2 regions of the Microbacterium sp. NPDC078814 genome follow, and region 1 is predicted to be linked to the other one. Evidence: riboswitches for the same ligand, from Rfam matches in the RefSeq annotation. Region 1 holds a riboswitch; the other holds the start of a gene.
What was found. A riboswitch is a leader RNA that binds a small molecule or an ion and turns the genes downstream of it on or off. The one in region 1 is predicted to bind thiamine pyrophosphate.

Region 1 (7,502 bases):
CTCACCGCCGAGGAGCAGTACGAGGCGGAGCTCGCCGAGCAGGCGCGGCAGAACTCCGGCGACTGGGACAGCGTCGCGCCGGGCAAGGCCGACAACTTCGGCCCGAGCTTCGCGCGGATGATCGGGCTGCTCAAGCCCTCCGCGGTGTGGTTCGTCTTCGTGTCGATCCTCGGTGCGATCGGGGTCGTGCTGACCGTCGCCGCCCCGAAGGTGCTCGCCGAGGCGACGAACATCGTCTATCGCGGCTTCATCTCGATCCAGCTCGGTCAGCCCACCGGCGACTTCCCCGGCTTCCCGGCCGGGACCCCGCAGGACGTCGTCGTCGACGCGCTGCGGGACGCCGGGCAGAACGACTTCGCCAACCAGGTGGGCGCGCTCGGCGACTTCCGGGTCGGCGACGGCATCGACTTCGACGCGCTGCGCTGGGTGATCGCCGCGGTTCTCGCGATCTACGTCGTGGCCGCGTTCCTCAGCTGGCTGCAGGGATACGTCATCAATGTCATCATGGTGCGCACCATGTGGCGGCTGCGCGAGGCCGTCGAGGCGAAGATCAACCGGCTCCCGCTGGCGTACTTCGACAAGGTGCAGCGCGGCGAGCTGATCTCGCGGGTGACGAACGACATCGACAACATCACCCAGACCATGCAGCAGTCGCTGTCGGGAGCACTGACCGCCGTGCTGACGGTGATCGGCGTGCTCGTGATGATGTTCTCGATCTCGTGGCAGCTCGCCCTCGTCGCCCTCGTGGCGCTTCCGCTCATGGGCGTGATCTTCGGCGTCATCGGACCGCGGTCGCAGAAGGCCTTCGGCACGCAGTGGCGCAAGGTCGGCCGGCTCAACGCCCGGGTCGAGGAGGCCTTCTCCGGCCACGCGCTGGTCAAGGTGTTCGGCCGCGAGCAGGACGCGCTGGACAAGTTCAAGGCCGAGAACGAGGAGCTCTTCCAGGCGAGCTTCAAGGCGCAGTTCCTCTCGGGCATCATCATGCCCGCGATGACCTTCGTCGGCAGCCTCACCTACGTCGGCATCGCGGTGCTCGGCGGGCTCATGGTCGCGAGCGGGCAGCTCCGGCTCGGCGACGTGCAGGCGTTCATCCAGTACTCGCAGCAGTTCACGCAGCCGCTGTCCGAGCTGGGCGGCATGGCCGCGGTCGTGCAGTCCGGCACCGCCTCGGCGGAGCGGGTGTTCGACCTGCTCGACGCCGATGAGCAGGACGCCGACGGCCCCGACGCCCCTGCTCTCCGCGAAGGGGAGGGCGTGATCGAGTTCGAGAACGTCTCCTTCTCCTACTCGCCGGAGCGTCCGCTCATCACCGATCTGTCGTTCCGGGTGGAGCCGGGGCAGACCGTCGCGATCGTCGGACCCACGGGTGCGGGCAAGACGACGCTCGTGAACCTCATCATGCGGTTCTACGAACTCAGCGGCGGACGGATCACGCTGGACGGTCAGGACATCTCGACCATCACGCGTGACGACCTCCGGTCCCGCACCGGCATGGTGCTCCAGGACCCCTGGCTGTTCGCCGGGAGCATCCGCGAGAACATCCGCTACGGACGCTCGACCGCGACGGACGAGGAGGTGCTGGCCGCCGCGCGGGCGACCTACGTCGACCGCTTCGTGCACGCGCTTCCGGATGGGTACGACACCGTGCTCGACGAGGACGCGTCGAATGTCTCGGCCGGTGAGCGGCAGCTCATCACGATCGCCCGGGCGTTCGTGGCGCAGCCGTCGATCCTCATCCTTGACGAGGCCACCTCGGCGGTCGATACCCGCACCGAGCTGCTGCTGCAGAACGCCATGGCCGCTCTCCGGCAGGGGCGCACCTCGTTCGTCATCGCGCACCGGCTGTCGACCATCCGCGACGCGGACCTCATCCTCGTGATGGAGCACGGCGACATCGTCGAGAAGGGCACGCACGACGAGCTCATCGCCGCCCAGGGCGCGTACTGGCGGCTGTACCAGTCGCAGTTCGAGCAGGCGGCGACCGACCTCGACGCGGAAGCGGCCCTGACCGGGTCGTCTCCGGTCGTGGTGACGGGAGAGGCCGACGCCGAGGTCCGCGCGGAGGAGCAGGCGGCCGATGCCGTGGCGGGTGCCGCCGTCGGTGCCCAGCTTCCCGGAGCGGAGGCGGCCGCCGCGCAGGCGCTCCTCGACGACGGGGCGGACGGCGCGTCGCCTCGTCCCTGATCGTCATCGCCCTGACGCCCCGCTCCGGACTCGGAGCGGGGCGTCAGTCGTCAGGAGCGGTCCGCGTCGATGCCGAACAGCTCGAGGGGATGGGTGAGGCGCCACCACGGGCTCGGGCCGTCCACGTCTTCGGCGAGGACGAGTGCGGTCTCGGTGGTGTCGATGGGGCCGGCCGTGGTGAGGGTGCCGACGTCGCCGTCCGCCTCGCGCTGCTCGCCGAGATCGAACACAGCCGACGCGGTCGCGCTCGCCCCGTTCCACAGCACCACATCCGCGTCCTCACCGGTCACGACGTCGACCTCCTCGCCCCAGGCGGTGCGGACGCGTCCGACCACCGTCCCGGCGGGAACGGCGGGGCCCTGCGCCTGCAGCGCCGCCTCGGTCTGCGCGAAGAGGGCTCGGGTGAGGGCGAGACGCGCCTCGTCGTCCTCCTGGTTCAGCGCCGCGGCGTAGAGGCGGACCGTCGAGTCCCCCACGGAGACGTCCTTCGCCGTCAGCAGGTTCCAGCCGACGAGTGTGCCGGTCTTGATGCCGACGACCCCCGGGTCCGCGAGCATGCCGTTCGTGTTCTCCACCGTGCCGGCCCCCGGCAGCTCGACCGACCGGGTGCCCACGATCTCCGCGAACACGGGATTCTGCATCGCGAGCTCGCCGAGAGCCACGAGCGCCTCCGGGGTGGCGACGTTGCGCGCGTCGAATCCGGACGGCGTGACCACGGTGATCCCGGAGAGCCCGCGCTCGCCGAGCCAGACCTCGGCGGCGGCCGCGAACTCCCGATTGGAGCCCCAGATCTCCGCGGCGAGCCGATCGATGTAGTTGTTGGCCGAACCGAGCAGGGTGCCCTGCAGGAGCTGGTACTCGGTCAGCACCCCGCCCACGGGGACATCCAGCGCGGACTGGTTCGAGATCCGGTAGTCCCAGTACCGGATGCTGTCGGCGTAGGTGAAGGAGAACTCGGGGCCCTGCTCCCCGGGGGCGAGGGGCAGGCGGTCGAGCACCATGAGCGTGCTGACGACCTTGGTGATGCTCGCGATGCTGACCGGGGCGGTCGTGGACGCGGCCGTGGTCATCCCGGCGATGCCCACGGCGCCGTCGCCCACCTCCGGCCAGGCGAGCGCGGCGGTGGGGGCGGCCACCGGGGTGACCTCCACGGCCTGGACGGTGGGGGCGACCTCGTGCAACGGCCAGAGCAGCGTGCTTCCGGCGTAGGAGGCGACGAGCCCGGCGAGGACCCCGAGCGGGACGAGCAGGCCGGGGCCGGCGATCGCCGGACGCAGCGTCGCGTCGCGCAGCAGGCCGGGGGCGGCCTCGGCTTCCGGGGTGGCGTCGAACTCCGGCGTCGACGACCCGGACTCGACCACGTCCGTGTCGACCCAGGTCAGCGCGGTCGCCGGTGTCGAGGCATCGGCCCACGCGACGGTCTCCGTCGTGGTCGCAGGCAGCGTGTCGACGGTCTGCGAGGACGCGGGGGTGGAGTCCTCGGGCCGCGCGTCGACGCCGACGCCGCCGGACGCCTCTTCAGGGGGATCGGAAGCGGTCACTCGCTTACGGTACCGAATGCCGCCAGGAATCCGCCGTGCGCGGCTCGGGACGCGCGGGCGGAAGACGCTAGGATCGACAGCACAACCACGGGAGTCCGGCGGGCCGGGCTGAGAGGGAGCGAATCGCGCTTCGACCGTCGAACCTGATCTGGGTCATGCCAGCGCAGGGAGGAGTTCACATGAGTACGTCCACGTCCGCATCCTCGTCCACGAAGACGACCGGCGCTCCGGCGCGCAGCTATCTGCGGTGGCGCATCGTCGACATCGTCGTCGCCAGCGTGCTCGGCGTCGCCGCCGGCCTGATCTTCCTGGCCTGGAACGTCGGGTACCTCGGCCCCAAGGCCCTGCTCGAGCCGCTGCTCCCCGGGCTCCAGGGGCTCCTGGACGGACCGTGGCTGTTCGCCGGAGTGCTCGGCGGCCTCATCATCCGCAAGGCCGGTGCGGCGATCTACGTCGAACTGCTGGCCGCCGTCGTCTCGGCGCTCATCGGCAACCAGTGGGGTGGCTTCCTCACGCTCGAAGCGGGCCTCGTGCAGGGTCTCGGCGCCGAGCTCGTCTTCCTGCTGTTCTTCTACCGTCGCTGGTCGCTGCCCGTCGCGATCCTCGCCGGTGCCGGCGCTGCGCTCGCGGGAGGCATCAACAACCTCATCCTCTGGTACGCCGGCTCCGGTCCCGCGTTCACCGTGATCTACCTCGTGAGCACCGTGATCTCCGGCGCCGTCATCGCCGGTGCCCTGTCGTGGGTGCTCGCCCGCGGCATCGCGGCGACGGGGGCGCTGGACCGCTTCGGCTCCGGGCGCGAGGCGCGCGTGCGCGTCTGATGGCGGCGCAGGTCGCTCCCGCGGTCGTCGAGGCGCGCGGCTGGGGCTGGCGGCATGCGAGCCGCCGGGCATGGGCGCTGCGCGACGTCTCGTTCCGCATCGAGCCCGGCGAGCGGGTTCTCGTGCTCGGCGCGTCCGGGGCGGGCAAGTCGACCCTGCTGCACGGCCTCGCGGGCGTGCTCGGCGGCGAGGAGGAGGGCGAGAGCGCGGGGGAGCTCCTCGTCGACGACGCTCCGGCGGTGGCGACTCGCGGGCGCGCCGGGCTCGTGCTCCAGGACCCCGACTCCCAGGTGATCCTCGCCCGCGCGGGCGACGACGTCGCGTTCGGGTGCGAGAACCTCGGCGTGCCGCGTGCGGAGATCTGGCCGCGTGTCGAGGCGGCGCTCGCTGCCGTCGGCCTCGACGTGCCGCTCGATCATCCGACCAAGGCGCTGTCGGGCGGCCAGAAGCAACGTCTCGCCCTCGCCGGCATGCTCGCGATGCGCCCCGGCCTCGTCCTCCTCGACGAGCCGACGGCGAACCTCGATCCGGACGGGGTGCGCGAGGTCAGGGAGGCGGTGGAGCGGATGCTCGCCGCGCACCCCGCCACCCTCGTGGTCGTGGAGCATCGACTCGAGGTGTGGTTGCCGCTCCTCACCCGGGTCATCGTGCTCGGTGCCGGCGGGGTGGTCGCGGACGGCCCTCCCGCCGCGGTGCTCGGTGCGCAGGGAGAGCGCCTGGCGGCGGACGGCGTCTGGGTGCCCGGGCGTCCTCCCGCCGAGCCCCCGGCACCGAGGACAGTGCCCGGCGAGGTGCTGCTGTCGGCCCGAGCACTCGCCGTGGCGCGGGTGAAGGGGCGTCCGGTGGCCCGCGGCATCGACCTCGACGTGCGGGCGGGCGAGGCCCTCGCGATCACCGGTCCGAACGGCGCGGGCAAGTCCACGCTGGGCCTGACCCTCGCGGGCCTGCTCCCGCCCGCGGAGGGGGCCGTGATCGCGGCGCCGATGCTCGCGCAGGGTGCCGATCCCGCGCCGATCCGCTGGGCGTCCCGCGACCTCCTCACCCGGATCGGCATGGTCTTCCAGGAGCCGGAGCACCAGCTCCTCGCCACCACTGTGCGGGACGAGCTCGCCATTGGCCCGCGCGCGCTGGGCGTCCCCGAGGACGAGGTCGAGGCCCGCGTCGACGAGCTGCTCGCCCGCCTGCGCCTGTCCGCGCTGGGAGCCGCGAACCCGTACACGCTCTCGGGTGGGGAGAAGCGCCGTCTCACCGTCGCGGCCGCGATCGCCACGCGACCCCGGGTGCTGATCCTCGACGAGCCGACGTTCGGACAGGACGCCCGCACCTGGGCCGAGCTCGTCGCGATGCTCGCCACCCTCCGGGATGAGGGCTCCGCGATCGTCACCGTCACGCACGACCTCGACGTGGCGCGCGCCCTGCACGCCACCCGCTTCGCCCTGGAGGCGCCGGCATGACGGATCTCGCCGACACCCGCGCCCGCGCCGGCGTCGTGGCCCGGATCAACCCGGTCGCGAAGCTCGGCGTGAGCGCGCTCATCGCCGTGCCGTTGATCCTCACGCTGGATCCCGTCTCGGCGGCGGTCGCCCTGGTGCTCGAAGCGGTGCTGTTCCTGTTCGCCGGCATCGGGTGGCGGGAGTTCTGGGTGCGCACCTGGCCGGTCTGGCTCGCAGCGCCGCTCACAGGGCTCACCATCGCCCTGTACGGCGAGACGAGCGGCACGGTCTACGTCGACTGGTTCGTGCTGCGCATCAGCGAGGGGTCGCTCGCGCTCGCCGTCGCCACGATGCTCCGGGTGCTCGCGATCGCCCTGCCCTCGGTGGTGCTCTTCATCACGGTCGATCCGACCGATCTCGCCGACGGCCTCGGGCAGATCCTGCGCCTGCCCGCCCGATTCGTGCTCGGCGCGCTCGCCGGACTGCGCATGGTGGGGCTGTTCCTCGACGACTGGCGGGCTCTGGAACTGGCGCGTCGAGCCCGCGGCGTGGCCGACCGCGGCCGCATCCGGCGCTTCCTCGGGATGGCCTTCGCCCTGCTCGTCCTGTCGATCCGCCGCGGCGCGAAGCTCGCCACCGCGATGGAGGCGAGGGGCTTCGGTGCCCCCGGCCGTCGCACCTGGGCGCGCGAGTCCCGCTTCGGCGCCCCCGAGTGGGCCCTCCTTGCCGTCGGGGCCGCGATCTCCGGGATCGCGATCGCCGCGGCGGTCGCCACCGGCGCCTGGAACTTCATCCTCGGGCCGTCCTGACCTCACCCCTTTCGGACGAGGGCCCCTGGAGGTGACTCGACGGCCGGTCTAGCGTCCGCTGGAGACAGTGCCAATCGACACCGACCGAAAGGGACGTCCCATGAGCATCTCCTCCGCCGACGACCAGCCGCTGTTCACGCGGCCGGGTGAGGCCACCGTCGCACCGCGACACGTCATCCCGGATTCCGAGTCGCTTCCCGCGACGGCGAAGCAGATCGTCGAGGACGAGACCATCCTCGACGGCAACGCGCGCCTCAACCTCGCCACCTTCGTCAGCACCTGGATGGATGACGAGGCGAAGCAGGTCTACATGGCCTCCTTCGACAAGAACATGATCGACAAGGACGAGTATCCGCAGACCGCCGCCATCGAGGACAACTGCTGGCACATGCTCGCGAACCTGTGGAAGGCGCCGGACGCCTCCCGCAGCATCGGCACGTCGACCATCGGCTCCTCCGAGGCGTGCATGCTCGGCGGTCTCGCGTTCAAGCGTCGCTGGCAGCAGGCCCGGCGTGCCGCCGGCAAGGACGCCTCCACGCCGAACCTCGTGATGTCGAGCGCGGTGCAGGTGTGCTGGGAGAAGTTCTGCAACTACTTCGACGTCGAACCGCGCTACGTGCCCATCAGCGAGGAGCACAAGACGCTCGACGGCCATGACCTCGAGAAGTACGTGGACGAGAACACCATCGGGGTGGTCGCCATCATGGGCGTCAC
Region 2 (7,502 bases), on a different contig from region 1:
GCACTCGACCGCCGCGCGGACGCAGGCAGAAGGGCGGGGTCGCCTAGAATCGGCGGCCGCGACGTCGGCGCACGGCGATGACGCTCGGGACGAGCGTCGAAGGAGCGGTGGCGACCGAAGGCATGCGGCGACGATAGCGCGGGCGTGTTCGGCACCGCAAATCCGGGGCGTCACACGACAGCGCGCGCGACCGGTGCGGCGAAGAAGGCCCGTTCGTGCGCGCTCGATGCGAGGAAGGCTCGCCGCATCCGCTCTCGGCCGGTGTCGTCGGCCCTCGCGGCCGCGGCGGCGACATGCGCGACGGCCTGCCGGGTGGCCTCCGCGAAAGCCGGATCCGCGTAGGTCGCCAGCCACGATGCATAGGGATGCCGGGGGTCGCGGGGCGCCGCGCCGAACGCTCCGGTATGGAGCCGCTCCCCCAGGTCGGTGTAGAGCCAGAAGCACGGCAGCACGGCCGCGATCACCGTGGCGTAGTCCCCGCCGAAGGCGACGGCACGCAGGTGGTCGAGGTAGGCGACCGTGGCCGGGGCGGGCTCGGCGGCGAAGGTCGCGCCGCTCACCCCGGTCTCCGGGGTCAGCCACGACGCGTGCAGCTCCAGCTCGCCGCGGATCGCGCCGTGCGCGGCCTCGGCCCAGAACGCCTGCTCGTCGGGGGTCGGAGCGAGACGTGACGCCTCCGCGAGCACCCGGGCGTACTCGCGGAGGTAGAGGGCATCCTGCGCGAGGTAGAAGACGAAGGCGTCGCGGTCGAGGGTCCCCCCGGCGAGCGCGCGCACGAAGGGCAGCGCGTCGATGTCGCGGCGGATCGCGGCGGTCTCGTCCCACCAGGCCGCGGCCACCTCCTCCGGTGTCGGCCGGGTCTCGACCCCGCCGCGCGCCCAGAGTCCCGAGAAGGGATGGATCGGGCCGTGTCCTCGCCCGATCTCCAGGTCGTCCGCCGCGCGGAGGGACTCCCGCAACCAGGCGCGCGCGGCGCGCACCGCAGTCGCGGGATCGTCGCCCGTCGCCAGTCGTGTGGCCAGAGCCGCGGACAGCGAGCAGCCGGTGCCGTGGGTGTTCGCCGTGCGGATGCGCGCGCCGGGGAACTCGGCGTGCGTACCGGCTGCCGTGTCGATCAGGGCGTCCGGTGCCTCGTCCCCGGGCAGATGCCCGCCCTTCACCAGCACCGCGGTCCCCATCGCGGCCGACAGCTCTCGCGCCGCGGCGAGCGCGTCCGCCCAGTCCGTCACCTCGTGACCGACGAGCACCGCGAGCTCGGCGAGGTTCGGGGTGACCACGGTCGCCCGGGACAGCAGGCTCCGCAGCTCGCGCTCCGCATCGGGGTGGAGCAGCCGATCCCCCGAGGTCGCGATCATGACCGGGTCGAGCACGACGATCGGGGGCTGTGTGTCTCGGAACCACGCGGCGACCGTCCGGATCACCTCCACGTCCGCGAGCATGCCGACCTTCACGGCGTCGATGCGGATGTCGTCACCGACGGCGTCGAGCTGCGCCCGGAGGAAGTCCGCGGGAGGAACGTGCACGGCGCGGACGCCCTGCGTGTTCTGGGCGGTCAGGGCCGTCAGGGCCGCCATGCCGTAGCCCCCGTTCGCGGCGATCGCCTTGAGGTCGGCCTGGATGCCCGCGCCCCCGGACGGATCGCTGCCGGCGATGCTGAGCACGTGCGGCACCGCGCGCCCAAGCCAGCGCCGACGGAAGGCCGCGGCGGCTGTCCGGGGGTCGCCCGCCGCGCACAGCGCCGACACCACCGCGATCCCGGCCGCGCCGGCCGCGCGCAGCGCCGCCGTGTCGTCGAGCTCCACCCCGCCGATCGCGACGCACGGCAGCGCACTGCGCGCGGCGAACGCGGCGAAGCCGTCGATGCCGAGCGGGGCCGGGTGGTCGGGCTTGGTGCGCGTGGGGCGGATCACGCCGACCCCGAGGTAGTCGACCGTGCCGGGCGGCAGCGCGGCGACCTCCTCGAGGTGCGCGGAGGTGTTCGCGGTCAGCCCGATCAGGGCCTCCGGGCCGAGGAGCTCGCGCGCGCGGAGCACCGAGGCGTCCGCCTGACCGAGGTGCACCCCGTCCACCCTGGCGCCGCGACGACGGGCCTCGACAGCCGCATCGAGGCGATCGTTCACGACGAGCAGCGCACGACCGTCGATGGCCGCGGACAAAGCGAGGAGCTGCACGACGGTCTCCTCGTCCGTCGCCTCCTTGTCGCGCAGCTGCACGATGCGGACGCCGCCGGCCACCGCTTCGCGGACGGTCGCGACCACCCCGCGTGCGCCGCACAGCGACCGATCGGTGACGAGGTAGAGGGACAGGTCGACGGTCATCGGGTCTCCTCCTCGACGCGGGCGCGGTCCCGGAGATCCGCTGGGGTCACGGCGGACAGCGCATCGAGCAGTCCGACGGCGAAGCTGCCCGGTCCGCGGGAGGTCTCCGCCGCCTGCTCGGCCGCGACCGTGTAGACGAGGGTCGCCGCGGCCACCGCCGTCAGCGCATCGGTCCCGCTACCGCGGGACGCCCCGAGGAAGGCCGCCATCACGGCCCCCAGCGCGCAGCCGCCGCCCGTCACCCGCGTGAGCAGCTCGTGCCCGTTGGCGATGCGGATCACCCGTTCCCCGTCGGTGAGGAGGTCGACCGGGCCGGAGACGGCGACCACGGAGCCGTACCGGTCGGCGAGCTCGCGCGCAGACGAGGCCGCCGCCTCGGTGCCGTCCGTCGCGTCGACGCCGCGGCCGCCGCTGCTGTGCCCGGCGAGCGCGAGGATCTCCGACGCGTTGCCGCGGATGGCGGTCGGGCGCCGCGCGGCCAGCTCGTGGGCCAGTGCCGTCCGCACCGGGAGCGTGCCGATCGCGACGGGATCGAGCACCCAGGGCGTGGCGGCGGCGAGCGCTCCGGCCACGGCTTCCCGACTCGCCTCCCGCTGCTCCGGGGTCGGCGTCCCGAGGTTGACGAGGAGCCCCGAGGCGGCAGCGGCGAACGGCTCGGCCTCGCCGATGATGTCTACCATGGCCGGCGCCGCACCGAGCGCGAGCAGCACGTTGGCGGTGAACCCCGTCACGACGGCGTTCGTGAGGCAGTGCGTCAACGGCGGCGCAGCCCGGACCTCCTCCCGCAGCCTTCCCGCCGTGACAGCGAGGTCGAGGACGGATTCCGGACGCACAGGATCGCTCATTGCGACATCCCTTCGCTAGTACGAACTAGATCAGGTTCGACGGGTGTGATCTCAGCCGCGGATGCGGCACCCCGTGTCACTGCCTCGCAGTCTAGCGAGCGAAGGCGTCGAGGAGCGCCCGCTCCTCCGTCCGCGTGAGTCCGGCGCGGCGCTCCCGGTCCACGCCCCGTTCGCGCTCGTCCGCCACGACGCGTTCCACCGTCTCGTCGAGGGGCCGGAGCCTGCCTCCGTTGCGCCGGTACCGCGCGTTCGAGCGGGTCATGAATCCGCTCATCTCGTGCGGCAGCCACAGCGGGAGCGAGCGCGGCCCCGCCCAGTACGCGACACCCTCCGCGACGAGACGCTTCTCCGTGCCGACGACGACCGGACCGGTGTGCCCGGTGGAAGCGCGCACCGTACGCAGCACGTCCTCCAGGTCGCGCACGTCGCCGATCGCGTTGACGGCACCGGTGACGGTGGCGGACACGACGAAGGCGGCGACGTCCTCGACGTCGATGACCTGCGCCGTGCGCCCGTCGAGCGGCGGGAGCAGCACGGGCTCGTCCAGGGCCCGGAGGAACGCCGCCGCCCAGTAGCCGAAGCGATCGCTCGGGTCGCCGTCGCCGACGATGAGGCCGGGACGGACGAGGAGCGCGCGGTCGCCGAGGCCCTCCTGCACGGCGTCCTCCGCCGCGACCTTCTGCCGCGCGTAGTCGTCGTCCTCACCGGCCTGCGCCGCCGGGTGCCGCGGGGCCGACTCGTCCGTTCCGACCGTCACGTCGTCGCGGTACACCGACATCGACGAGATGTAGGTCCACCGGGCGGCACGGTCGCCGAGTGCGCGGACCGCCCCGGAGACGTGATCGGCTCGGGAGGAGACGTCGACGACGTGGTCCCAGTCGGTGCGCGAGACGACGTCATAGGCGTCCTCGTCGTCGCGGTCGGCGAGCACGAGGGTCGCTCCCGGTGGCGCCGGCCGCCCGCCGCGGGCGAGGCAGGTCACCGACGCCCCTGCCCCCAACGCGTGCGCGGCGATGCGCTCCGACAGCCATCCGGTTCCCCCCAGGATCAGCACATCCGTCATGAGCCCATGTCATCAGGATCGACGACTCGGGGGAAGAGCCTCCGCTCAGAGCGGAGCGGCACAGGCCACCGCGCGAGCACAGGCCATCACGCGGACACAGGCCCTCACGCGAACACCGCCCACCACGCGAGCTCAGGCCATCACGCGAGCACAGGCCATGGGCGCTGCTGTCGCCTGATGCCGCGCGAACGCCTGATGCCGCGCGGGCTCGGCGCCGTCGCGGAGGCCGGCCCCGAAGCGGTCAGGGGATGACGATCTGGTCGAGGCCGTCCAACACCGGGATCGTCCACGACGGGTCCGGTCGCCAGTCGATCCACTCCCGATCGAACGGCCAGTCGCCGGCATGGAACGACGCGATGGCCGCGACCGCGTGCCGCTCGATCTGCGCGGCCTGCGCGGCGGTCAGCCGTCCCTGGTCGACGGCGGCGACCAGCTCGTCCTCGTCCTTCATCGCCACGCGCCCGTCCTGTGCGATCTCGACGTCGAGGACGTGATCGGAGGTGTAGGTGGCACTGTCGGTGCGCAGGTGCGCGTTCTCGAGGTTGACGTACCAGCCGGCGAAGTCCCACGTCGTCCCGGTGACCGAGCTCCAGAACAGCCAGACCGACCACGGCACTCCCGCGGGCGCGATGCGCAGGATGCCGTTGCCCCACCACTCCTCGACGATCCGGCGCCGGGGCTCCCGCCACCGCCGATCGAGCGGGACGGCCCGGATGCGCTCCCCGTCCCGCGTGCCCTGACCTTCCTGCTGCGTCCCGGCGGCGAGCCACGCGACGAGACCGCGCTCATCGTCACGGACGACGCGCATGGGGGTGACGGTCGCCGCCTCCCCCGTGGTCCACCCCGGCTTGCGGTAGTGCCAGTCGAGCTGCGCACCCGGCGAGAGGAACGGTCCCTCCCCGAGCGATCGCGCTCCGGCGGGGACCGAGGGTGGCGTGGGCTGCAGGAGGAGGCTCGTCATCCGGCCACGCTATCGCGAGAGCGCACGGCTCCCCGGAAAGGGGCCGTGCGCTCTCCCGATCAGTCGCGGAGGGCGGCGCCGAAGCGCTCCGCGGCCACGGCGACGCCCGCCATCTTCGCCTCGGAGGCCTCCGCGGCGGTCAGCGTGCGGTCGTCGGCGCGGAAGCGCAGGGCGAACGTCAGCGACTTCGATCCCTCGGGCACACCCTCGCCGCGGTAGTCGTCCACGAGCCGGACGGACTCCAGCAGCGCGCCAGCGCCCTCGGCGAGAGCCGCGCGGACCTCGCCTGCCGGCACCTCGGCCGGGAGCGTGAGCGAGACGTCCTGCGTCGCGGCCGGGAACGTGGACAGCGACGCCGCCACGATGCGTCCTCCGGCGAGCGTGAGCAGCCGGTCGAGGTCGAGCTCCAGCACGGTGGCGCGACCGGGCAGATCGGCCTCCTCGGCGACGGCCGGATGCAGCTCGCCGACGTAGCCGACCTCCTCGCCGGCGGCGACCAGCGCACCGGTGCGTCCGGGATGGAGCGCGGCGCGCTGCGTCTGCACGACGTCGATCTCGATGCCCGCGGCGGCCCCGATCACGCGGACCGCGTCGAGCGCCTCGACGAGCCCGGCGGCCTCGGCGGCACGCCCCGGCTGACGCGGCGACACATTGCCGGTCAGCAGCACCGCGACGTGGCGCTCCTGCGGGGGGATGGAGGCGTCGAGCTCGGCGAGCACCTCATCCGACGGCCGGACACCCAGCGGCGGGACCTCGGCGGTGCCGTACTCCACGCCGGGCTCCGGGACGAACACGGCCCCGGTCTCGAACAGCGCGAGATCCGTGAGCCCGCGCGAGATGTTGCGGTGCGCGGTCTGCAGCAGACCCGGGATGAGCGAGCGCCGCAGGAACGGCACCTGCCCGTCGAGCGGGTTCGCGAGGCGGATGCTGGGCAGGTGCTCACCGGACGCGGAGCCGTGCAGATCGTTCTGCGCCTCGGTCGTGAACGGGAACGCCGGAGTCTCCACGAACCCGGCGGCGGCGAGTGCGTTCGCCACGCGGCGACGCCCCTGCTGGTGGGCCGTGAGACCGCGACCGGACGGCGGCGTCGGCAGCACCGCGGGGATGCGGTCGAGTCCGTGGATGCGGGCGACCTCCTCGGCGAGCGACCACTTGTCGGTGAGGTCCGGGCGCCAGGTCGGCGGGATGACCGTCCACCCGCCCTGGGTCCCTGAGCCTGTCGAAGGGCTGACCTCCGCCCCGATCGTCGTGAGCGCCCCGGTGATCTCGTCGTCGGTGTAGTCGACGCCGATCAGCCCCTGTACGAAGCCGCGCGGGAGCTCGATCTCGGCGACGAAGACCTCGGCGAAGAGCGCTCCGCCCTCCTCCGTGAGCGTGCCGCCGGCGAGCTCGACCATGAGGTCGGCTGCACGCCGGGCCGCGACGAAGGGGATCAGCGGGTCGACGCCCCGCTCGAAGCGCTTGGACGCCTCGCTCGGGAGCTTGTGACGGCGGGCCGTGCGGGCGATGGTCGTCGCGTCGAAGGTCGCCGCCTCGATGAGCACGTTCCGCGTGGTGTCGCTCATCTCGGTGGTGCCGCCGCCCATGACACCGGCGAGGCCGATGGGACCGGAGTCGTCGGTGATGAGGAGGTCTTCGACGTGCAGCTTCCGCTCCACGCCGTCGAGCGTGGTCATCTTCTCCCCCGGCGTCGCGCGACGGACGGTGATGCCGCCCGTGAGCTTGTCGAGGTCGTAGCCGTGCAGCGGCTGCCCGAGCTCGAGCATGACGTAGTTCGTGATGTCGATGAGCACACCCAGCGACCGCATGCCCGCGAGGCTCAGGCGCGCGATCATCCACGGCGGGGTGGGTCGCGACGGATCGACGTCGCGCACGACCCGGGTGACGAACTCGCTCGCGCCGACCTTGCCGCGCACCGGCGCCTGGTCGTCGACCACGGCCGTGTGTCCGGAACCGGGCTGCAGCTCGGCGAAGTCGCGCTCGGCGGGGTCGCGGAAGGCCGCCCCCGTGGCGTGGGAGTACTCACGGGCGACGCCGCGCACCGAGAACGCGTAGCCGCGGTCCGGCGTGACGTTGATCTCCACCGCGACGTCGTCGAGGCCCAGCAGCGCGATCGCGTCCGTGCCCACGGGCGCATCGATGCCGAGGTCGCTCAGCACGACGATGCCGTTGTGCTCGTCGCCGAGACCCAGCTCGCGCGCGGAGGCGATCATGCCGTCGGAGACGTGACCGTAGGTCTTGCGGGCGGCGATGGGGAACGGACCGGGAAGGACGGCGCCGGGCAGGGTCACGACGACCTTGTCCCCGACGACGAA

Region 2: it holds a riboswitch for thiamine pyrophosphate, as region 1 does, so the genes downstream of both, thiM (hydroxyethylthiazole kinase) here and AB0300_RS06280 (ECF transporter S component) in region 1, are expected to answer to the same signal.

What each region holds. Positions count from the first base shown of each region.
Region 1 is NZ_JBFBLT010000003.1:13,501-21,002, reverse strand. Features, by position in the region: gene AB0300_RS06290 (ABC transporter ATP-binding protein) at 1-2,184, shown strand, start outside; gene AB0300_RS06285 (D-alanyl-D-alanine carboxypeptidase) at 2,235-3,725, opposite strand; TPP riboswitch at 3,803-3,912, shown strand; gene AB0300_RS06280 (ECF transporter S component) at 3,905-4,546, shown strand; gene AB0300_RS06275 (ABC transporter ATP-binding protein) at 4,546-6,000, shown strand; gene AB0300_RS06270 (energy-coupling factor transporter transmembrane component T) at 5,997-6,788, shown strand; gene AB0300_RS06265 (glutamate decarboxylase) at 6,889-7,502, shown strand, end outside.
Region 2 is NZ_JBFBLT010000001.1:13,117-20,618, forward strand. Features, by position in the region: gene AB0300_RS00070 (bifunctional hydroxymethylpyrimidine kinase/phosphomethylpyrimidine kinase) at 171-2,318, opposite strand; gene thiM (hydroxyethylthiazole kinase) at 2,315-3,163, opposite strand; TPP riboswitch at 3,154-3,247, opposite strand; gene AB0300_RS00080 (NAD-dependent epimerase/dehydratase family protein) at 3,255-4,226, opposite strand; gene AB0300_RS00085 (DUF402 domain-containing protein) at 4,468-5,187, opposite strand; gene pheT (phenylalanine--tRNA ligase subunit beta) at 5,247-7,502, opposite strand, start outside.